Regions from separate parts of the Ralstonia sp. RRA genome, predicted to be linked through region 1. Evidence: predicted binding sites of a transcription regulator. Region 1 holds the regulator's gene; the other holds the start of a gene.
What was found. The regulator FliA, encoded in region 1, starts transcription of late flagellar genes. The targets are predictions, from matches to a motif close to CTAAAGTTTNNNNNNNNNNNGCCGNTA.

Region 1 (4,587 bases):
CTCCCGTGTACGTGCCGGGAGCGTGCCTGGTGTGCATCGAGCGGACCGGGCGCGGGCCCCGTCTGCCGACATTTGCGCGACGTGATGTCGCACATTTGCCGGCATCTTGGAGCGCGCCCCGGCTTATGTCAACAATTGCTACCGTCTTTTGTGTACATATTTTGCGTTCTTAAATGCGAGTGTGCTTCGAACATCGCCACACCCTGGTAGGTCACGCCGGAGTCGAATCGCTGGCGGTACAGGATGACGCATCGCAGCATGCCGTTGTCGGCCACCACGGGCGTGAGATCGTAGGTGCTGCGCCCAAACGGGCTGCCACCGTGGCAGGTGGCGCCAATATCGGGGTGGTAGTGCCGGATCAGCAGCGTCGCGCACTGCCCGTTGGCTTGCACTTCCAGGCGGCCGATCAGTCGCAGGGTGCCGTCCTGCCAGACCATGTCCAGCGTGCCGCTCACGCTGCCTACGGGCCCGCACCCGCCAACCACGGTGGGTGTCGTGAACAAGCCGCGGCAGCCGAGCATGGTTTGCTGGCGCAAGGTCAAGTCGGCCTGATCGATCACGGCGTAGTGGTAGTCCCCCGCGCCGCCGCCAACCGCTAAGGTTTGCGCGCCCATGCGCACGGTGCCGCGCGTCCAGCGCCCGTGCATGTAACCGCGGTGGTGATGGAGATCGGCCAGCTCGGCGGTGTCGCCAATCAGCTGGTAATCGTTGATGCCGACGATGGCACCCGAAGGCAGTTGCGCCAGCCGAGCAGCGCTACCGCTGACCTGCCGCGCCCCGTTGCCCAGCATGAAGCGGGGCGGCGCACTACGATAGGCAGGCAGTGATTCTGTGGAAAACGTGGCAACCCGGGCGTCGGGCAGCAGAACAATCTGTCCGCTCGCCGCTGGTTCCTGACAACCTGTCAAATTGTTGGCGGTCCCCTTTTTTTATGCGCATCGTGCGCATCCGTAACGTCGGTTTGCCCAGCCAAGTGATGAGATGAATCCATTGTGGTCCTTGAGGAAGGTTTAACTGCCGCGACCCCGTAGCGGAATGTGCTGCGCAGCGCGCCTCAGCGAGGCGGATTCAGCCTAGGCAGTGGCTTACCCAAAGTTCAAGAAACAACACAACTTGATATTCCTTGATATTCAAGCGGGTTCCCTCAACTGCGGGACTCGTCCATCCCCAGCGATGCCATGAAGAACCCTCACTACGATCCGGCCAAGCCTCACCACACGCCGGACGGCTTCCGCAACCGCTACCCCCATCCGCGCCCCGGCGGCGATTTCTGGAAATGGCAACGTGAGCGCCGCAAGGCCGGGCTCCCCAAGCCGCCCACGCTGGACCTCTCCTGCATTGCCCCCAACCTGAGCGGGGTACACCAGCCGCCCGACGTGCCGCAACTCACCTGGATCGGCCACGAGACACTGCTGCTGCAGATTGATGGGCTCAACGTGCTGACAGACCCGGTGTTCTCCAAGCGCGCCTCGCCGCTGCCGTTTGCCGGCCCGCGCCGCCACCAGCCGCCGGGCCTGTCGCTCACGCAGTTGCCGCATATCGACCTGGTGCTGATCTCGCACAACCACTACGACCATCTGGACAAAGCCAGCGTGCGTGCGCTGATGCGCCAGCCGGGCGGAGCACCCATGTTTTTCGTGCCGCTGGGCATCGACCACTGGTTTGCGCGCAACGTGCGCGGCACGCGCCTATCAGGTGACAACCCCAACGTGCGCGCCTTCGACTGGGACGACGAAGCGCAATTCGGCCCCTTCACCGCGCACTTCTGCGCCGTGCAGCATTGGTCCGCTCGCGGCCTGTACGACCGCAACCAGACGCTATGGGGCAGTTGGGCATTGCTGCATCCGCGCCTGCGCTTCTGGTTCTCGGGCGACCTAGGGTATTCGCAGGACACGCGCGACATTGGCACGCGCTTCAGCCACTTTGATGTGGCCGCCATTGCCGTGGGCGCCTACGAGCCGCGCTGGTTCATGAAGGCCCAGCACATCGACCCGACCGAGGCGGTGCAGGTCATGCAGGACATCGGCGCGCGCCAGGCGGTGGGCATCCACTGGGGCACGTTCGCGCTGACGGACGAACCGCTGGACCAGCCCATCGCCGATCTGGCCCACGCATTGAAGGTTGCCGACGTGCCCGCAGAACGCTTCGCCCTCTTCAAGCATGGCGAGACGCGCGTATGGGACGCAGCGGCCCAACGCCTTGTCACCGCGTTGCCCAAAGAAAAAGCGCGGCCGCGAGATGACTCGCTGGCCGCGCAGTAAAAATCTGGCAGGTAACGCTAGAGACTAAGCCGGCATCAGGTCGGCGTCGGCAGCCATGCACGGTCACGCAGACGGGCACGGATGCGTGCGATGGCCTGGCTGTGGATCTGGCACACGCGCGATTCCGACACGCCCATCACGGCGCCGATCTCACGCAGGTTCAAGTCCTGCTCGTAGTAGAGGCTCATCATCAGCTTCTCACGCTCGGGCAGGCCTTCGATGGCGGCCACCACCGACTCGCGCAGGTCGTGGTCCAGCAACTGGTCCAGCGGCGTGGAATCGTTCTCGGCGGCGCGGTTCTCGATGAAGGCGTCGGCGTCTTCGCGGTCGAAATCTTCGTAGTACAGCAGCTGGCTGCCTTGCAGGTCGACCAGTTGCTTCTGGTAGTCGGCCAGCGACATGTTCAGCGCGGCAGCAATCTCCGTTTCGGTGGGCGCGCGGCCCTTCTGCTGCTGCAGCTTCTGGATCGCCTGCTCGATCGTGCGGGCATTGCGGCGCAGGCCGCGCGGCAGCCAGTCGGAGCCGCGCAGCTCGTCCAGGATCGCGCCGCGAATACGCTGGGCAGCGTAGAACTCAAACTGCACGCCCTGCGTTTCTTCATAGCGCGACAGCGCATCGAGCAAGCCCATCATGCCGGCCTGGATCAGATCGTCGAGTTCGACGCTGGCCGGCAGCTTCACCATCATCTGGTTGGCAATGCGGCGCACCAGCGGTGCATACGTCGCCATCTCGTCGGACTTGGTCTTGCGACCGGTTGCGGTGTACATATCCATGCCTGCCTTTGGCGCTTCGTTCATGGTGCGCCTCAATAAACCATCTCGGCCGCGCGCGCGGTCGCGCGGGGCGTCAGGATCGACGTTGTTTGTGCCGACTCATGTGCCGCTGTCTGAGTCGATTCCTGCGCCGATACCATCACCCGCGACGGCTCATTGTCGTCAGCGGCTTGGGCCTCGGCGCTGGCCCAGCTCAGCATCTCTTCGGCAAGCTGGCGGAAGGCCATGGCCGAAGGCGATGCGGGAAACGCGCTCGCCACGGGCTTGCCGAGCGAGAGCGCCAGTTCTACGTGCCGGTCTTCCGGCAGATAACCGGCAAAGTCGATACGGGTGTTCAAGTACTGCCCCACCGTGTTGGCCAGGTTGCCGAACACGCGCACGGCGGAGTCGACCGAATGCGCACCACAGACCACCGTGCGGATACCCGCGCCACCTTGCAGCCCCGCGGTCTTCTTGAGCAGCGTGTACGCGCTCTTGATCCCTTCCGGGCCATCGGAGAAGACCAGCAGCACGTCGTCGCAGGCTTCGGCCACCGTGCCCAGCGCACGGGAGCCGAAATGCGCCGCCACCAGGGTGACGTCGGCGCTGTCGTCGTGCTGCTCAAGCATGCCGGCCACCGCCAGCATGGTTTGCGCGCTCACCACGGCAGCGTCGCGACCCATGGCCGACAACGCAATGCGCAGGTTGTCGACAAAGTCGTCAATCTGCTCCTCTGCACCGATCACCAGCACGCGGCGGCTTGCCACCTGGCCGAGCATGCGGCGCAGCCCGGCGGCCTGGTCCTTGGCGAATGGGGTCGTCATGGTCGCCCCTCTCTTTTATGCGAAATCGAAAGCGGCCAGGCCCGGTTCGCGGCTGCGTGCGGCGCCTTGCGCCACCAGCAGCGATTCATCTGAATCCAGCGCGAACGACGATTGCTCGGCACTTGCACGGAAACTGCGGTGGATCAGCAGCTTCTTGTTCGGTACTGCAATGTCCTCCGGCACACGCTGGCCGTACGACACGTAGTGCAGCGGCAGGCGGCGGCGGATCATCACGTCCATGGCGTGGCCCACCGAGGCGGCCTCGTCGATCTTGGTCAGGATGCAGCCGGCCAGGTTGGCATCGCGGTAGGCGCTCACCACTTCGTCAAGCGTCTTGCCGTTGCTTGCAGCGTTCAGCAGCAGCAGGCGCTTGATCGACGGGCCCACGGCATGCAGCATCGCCATCTGTTCGGACACGGCGCGATCACGCTGGCTCATGCCAATGGTGTCGATCAGCACAACGTGCTTTTCACGCAGATCGTTGAGCGCCAGGCTCAGGTCTTGCGCGTCTTTCACGGCATGCACCGAGACGCCCAGGATCTTGCCGTAGATGCGCAGTTGTTCGTGGCCGCCGATCCGGTAGCTGTCGGTCGAGAGCAGTGCCACGCGCGATGCGCCATGGCGCAGCACGAAGCGCGCAGCCAGCTTGGCGGTGGTGGTGGTCTTGCCCACGCCGGTCGGACCCATCAGCGCAAACACGCCGCCCTGGTCGAGCAGGCTGTTTTCGTCCGACACGGTGGTCAGGTTCTT
Region 2 (4,587 bases), 770 kb from region 1:
CGCCCACCAGCGAACGTGCGTACACGTCGCCAAACTCGGCGGTCGATTTCTTGTAGCCGACGGTGTTGGCGTTGGCAACGTTGCTGCCGATCACGTCGAGATTTTGAGAGGCGGCGTCGAGACCGCTCAGGCCTTGCTGGAATCCCATAGTGTTCTCCCGAGAATAGAAATGCGGCGGGCGTGTCTGAGACGGACCCGTTACTGAATAGAAGCGACGTCAGACAGCTTGGCCGTCCCGCCGGATGCCAGCACCAATTGCATCGTGCCGTTGTTGATGGTCACGCCGGCCACCTTGTCGACGCCCAGCGCGTTTGCCGTAACGATCTTGCCGCCCTGCGTGGCCGACACACCGATCGTGTAGTTGCCGTCCGCCAGCTGGTTGCCCTTGTCGTCCTGACCGTTCCAGGTGTAGTTGCCGGAACCGGCAGTCATCTGGCCCAGATCGACGGTACGTACGGCAACCCCGGCGGCGTTCTTGATGGTGACGACCACGTCGTCGGCGCCGGTGGGCACCGACACACCAAAGTTGGCCTTGCTGGACGTCAGCGTGAGGTTGGATGACGGCACCTGCACCGTCCGGCCGATCATCGACGAAGCCTGCGTAGCCGCGTTCTGCGTGAGCATGCTGGACATCGTGGTGTTCAACTGCTGGATCCCGTTGACGGTGTTGATCTGCGCCAACTGCGAGGTCATCTGCGAGTTGTCCATCGGGTTGAGCGGATCCTGGTTCTTCAGCTGCGCGACCAGCAGCTGCATGAACGTGTTCTGCAGATCGGTGCCGCTGGTGATGGCAAGCTGGTTGCCGGTGTTCGTGGTGCTGCCGGTGCTGCTGGTTGCGCTGACGGTCATGTTCGTATCTCGCTAGGACGGGGGCCGCTTACTGGCCCAGGGTCAGGGCCTTGGAGGCCATCGTCTTGGTGGTGTTGGCGACTTCCACGTTGGCCTGGTACGAGCGCGAGGCCGAGATCATGTTGACCATTTCTTCGACCGGATCCACGTTCGGCATGGTCACGTAACCATCGGCATCGGCCAGCGGGTTGCCCGGCTGGTGCATGCGCTTCATGGGGGTGACGGTGTCTTCCACCACGCGGTCGACCGACACGCCCGTGGCATAGGCATCGCCGTCGGTCTGCTGCGCGGGGGTGAATACCACCTGCTTGGCGCGGTAGGCGGTGCCGTTGGGCCCCGTCACGCTCTCGGCGTTGGCCAGGTTGGAGGCCACCACGTTCATGCGCTTGGACTGCGCGGTGAGCGCGCTGCCAGCCACATCCATCACCTTGAATAGCGACATGTTGGTTCCGCTGTCTGAATACTGTTTGCTGTTGCCGGATCGGTCCGGTGTTGTGTGGGCGCTCTCCGGGCCAGACTGCCTGGCCCGGGGCGCCGCATCACTCCCGCCCCTCTTTCGTCGCGCCCGGGACTGCAGCGCGATCGTCCTACCCTGTCTTGCTCTGTTCTGCTCGGTCCTGCTTTGTCGCGCTAGCTGTTCTGAATGGCCGCCAGCATCGACTTGATCTTCTGCGTCACGATGTTCAGATCGGCCTCGTAACGCACGGTGTTGTCGGCAAAGCGCATGCGCTCACCGTCCATGTCGACCGTGTTGCCGTCAATGGAAGGCTGCTGCGAGGTGCGGTACTGCACTTCGCCCTGCAGCGACTTGGCCTGCTGCGAGAGCGAGGCCTGCATCAGCGTCACATCACCGGCAGGCGCGCCGTCCGCCGTCAGGTGGCCGGACGCCGTGGCCGTCATCGGCAGCGTGTTGCCGCTTTGCTGACCGACCGCCTTTTGCAGCGCCGACTGGAAATCGAAGTCGCGCGCCTTGTAGTTGGGCGTGTCGGCATTGGCGATGTTCGAGGCCAGAATCTGGTGCCGCTGCGAACGCAAGTGCAGCGCCTGCTCCTGAAAACCGAACAACTGATCCAGCTTGTCGACCATGTCTGTCATTCCTCGCGCGTGGCGTCGTGTTGCTGCCTGAACCGGCAACCCCGCCGCCGCGTTTGTTTGGTATTCCGAATGCCGTGGGGTTGGAGAAGCAGGCATCGGCAGCCCCTTCAAAACCGCCGATGCCGTCTCCAGAACCGCTGTATTGCTGAGTTGCCGTCATGCAGCCTCAGTGGAGAGGGCCTTGTCTGCTGGTCCGGGGGCTGGCCGGGAAACCCGCCATCCGGGGCAGGTTGCGCAGCAAATGGAACGGCACCGCGCAACGCCAGGGACTTCACCACGTTGCAAAGTCTAGGGGCCACCTGGCAAGAGCATTCGTCCGAATAAGGGGGGGATTGGCCGACATTTCCGCATTTGGCCCTCCCGCGCGCGTGGCTACACTTCACCGGACTTTCGATGGAGGGCTTTATGTCCACGCGGTTTGTACGCAGCGCCCAATACCCGACCTTTGCCGTTGTCCGCCGCCGCGGCGCCACGGCAATGCCGTTGGCCGCACGCCGGCGCACGCTGCTGCTGGCCCTGGCGCTGGGCGTCCTGGCAAGCCTCGCCCATCCGATCCTGGCGCATGCGCAGGGCATGACGCGCGTCGGCTATGCGCCGGCAGCCGCCAACATGCCGATGCCCGCCCAAGCGGCACAATCTGCACAACCCGCGGCCACCACCATCCAGGGGCCGAACGCCATCCAGATGCAGATCCAGCAGCAACTGCAGTCGCAGCTGGACATCCTGGGCGGCACCAATGACGCCGGCGCCCCGCGTGCCTCGGTGGAAGTCGGCCCGATCGACCCGCGCGTGGCCAACCAGCCCTGTGACCAGATCGACCTGATGCTGCCGGCGGCCAACCGCCTGCGCGGCCGCATTCAAGTTGGAGTGCGCTGCAAATCACCACACGCCTGGGCGGCGTGGGTGCCGGCCACCATCCAGATCACCGGGACGTATTACGTGGCTTCGCACCAGCTCTCGCCGGGCAAGACGCTCGACATGAGTGATCTGGAAGCCCGCACAGGGGATCTCTCGATGCTGCCGCCGTCCGTCGTGCAGCAGCCCGCCGATGTGGTCGGGCGCGTATTGATGACCAGCGTGGCGGCCAACCAGCCACTGCGCGCCGAAAGCCTGCGCTTGGCCGTTGCCGTGCAAGCCGGCCAGACCGTCAAGCTCGTCGCCGAAGGCGGCGGCTTCCAGGTAACCAGCGACGGCCGGGCCATGAACCAGGCAGCCGTGGGCCAGGTGGCGCAGGTGCGCACGGCCAACGGCAACGTCGTTTCCGGCATTGCGCAGTCCGCCGGTGTGGTCGCGATCCAGTTCTGAGATCGATTTGAGATCAGTCGATCACACACACTGTGATGCGCAATCGATATCCCCCGCTAAAGTTTGGACGGGGGTTGGCCGATATGGGTGATAGGATGAACGCGCTCTTCGGAGACACCCGTGAAAATCAACCATATCGTCAACAACACGCCGGCCATTGCGCCGACCAAGGACGCTGCGTCCGGGTCGACGCGCGCGACCGGCTCGTCCTCGGTGGCCACGACGGCCACGGGCACGACGCGCCACAGCGACCAGGATTCAACCGTGCCTTCGCTGTCGGTCCATCAAGTTTCGCGCCAAGTGGGCAGCGGCGACTTCAACGCAGCACGCGTCGAGCAGATCCGCAGCGCCATTCAGAATGGCACGCTCAAGATGGACGCCGGCAAGATCGCCGATGCAGCACTGTCCGACGCGCAGTCGCTGCTCTCGGCACAAAGCAAGAAGGTCTGACGGGAGCCTCCCGTCGTCCGTCCCCCATTTCTCATGACGCCGCCGGCCCTTGGCTGATCGCGGCGGGGCGGTGTGCCGGCCGGCGGCTGCCCAAGCTCTCCAGCTAAAGGTCGCCAACATGGACAACACACTGCTGATCCGCACCCTTGCCGACGAGCAAGAACTGCTGCGTGCAGCCACTCTGACCCTGGAAGCCGAGGCGCAAGCGTTGCGCGACGGCGACATGGTCGAGCTCGAGCGCGTCACCCAAACCAAGCAGAAGCAGCTCACCGCCCTGGGCGAAGCCGACCGCGAGCGCCGCCTGTGGTGGGCGCAGCACGGCGGCGCCGATCCCTACGGGCTGGTCAAATACCTGCGCACGGATGAGACCGCCAGCCGCCTGTTCGACGAGAACCTGGCCCTGGCCCGCACCCTGCGCCAGCGCAATCTGGACAACGGCACCCTGATCGATCTGCGCCTGCGCGCCACGCAAAACGCGCTGTCGGTCCTGCACGCAGCCAACAACGGCGGCGGCACGCCCTACGGCCGCGACGGCAAGCAACCACTGTCGATGCCGCGCTTCTCGGTCGTCGCCCAATAAACCGCAGGGTCGTCAAAGACGGCCAACCGCCGGTTTACGTTTACGTCAATGGGTTTAAAGTGGGGCTAGCTGCCCCTGCCTGATCCTGCTATCTATAGAGGGTCTGGCACACCACCAATCGGGGTAAACAAAAAGGTTTACATCCCATTGATGGGTGCAACAAGCAAGCTGGGGATTTATTCTGCCGATTTTGGCGGGGTATATCCCCCGCGCCTGGCGACATAAACAAGAAAACCGGAAAGAAATCGCGCCTGAATGGCATGCCAAGGTTTCGGCCCGGCGGCACCGTACCTGGTGACTGCCGGTTG

Region 2: the regulator FliA is predicted to act here: its motif matches at 3,307-3,333, upstream of flgM (flagellar biosynthesis anti-sigma factor FlgM).

The regions. Positions count from the first base shown of each region.
Region 1 is NZ_CP146092.1:932,433-937,019, reverse strand. Features, by position in the region: gene V6657_RS22325 (hypothetical protein) at 129-791, opposite strand; gene V6657_RS22320 (MBL fold metallo-hydrolase) at 1,179-2,261, shown strand; gene V6657_RS22315 (RNA polymerase sigma factor FliA) at 2,297-3,058, opposite strand; gene V6657_RS22310 (flagellar synthesis regulator FleN) at 3,067-3,837, opposite strand; gene flhF (flagellar biosynthesis protein FlhF) at 3,853-4,587, opposite strand, start outside.
Region 2 is NZ_CP146092.1:167,165-171,751, forward strand. Features, by position in the region: gene flgE (flagellar hook protein FlgE) at 1-148, opposite strand, end outside; gene V6657_RS18790 (flagellar hook assembly protein FlgD) at 199-849, opposite strand; gene flgC (flagellar basal body rod protein FlgC) at 878-1,291, opposite strand; gene flgB (flagellar basal body rod protein FlgB) at 1,480-1,935, opposite strand; gene flgA (flagellar basal body P-ring formation chaperone FlgA) at 2,350-3,249, shown strand; gene flgM (flagellar biosynthesis anti-sigma factor FlgM) at 3,370-3,699, shown strand; gene V6657_RS18815 (flagellar protein FlgN) at 3,818-4,279, shown strand.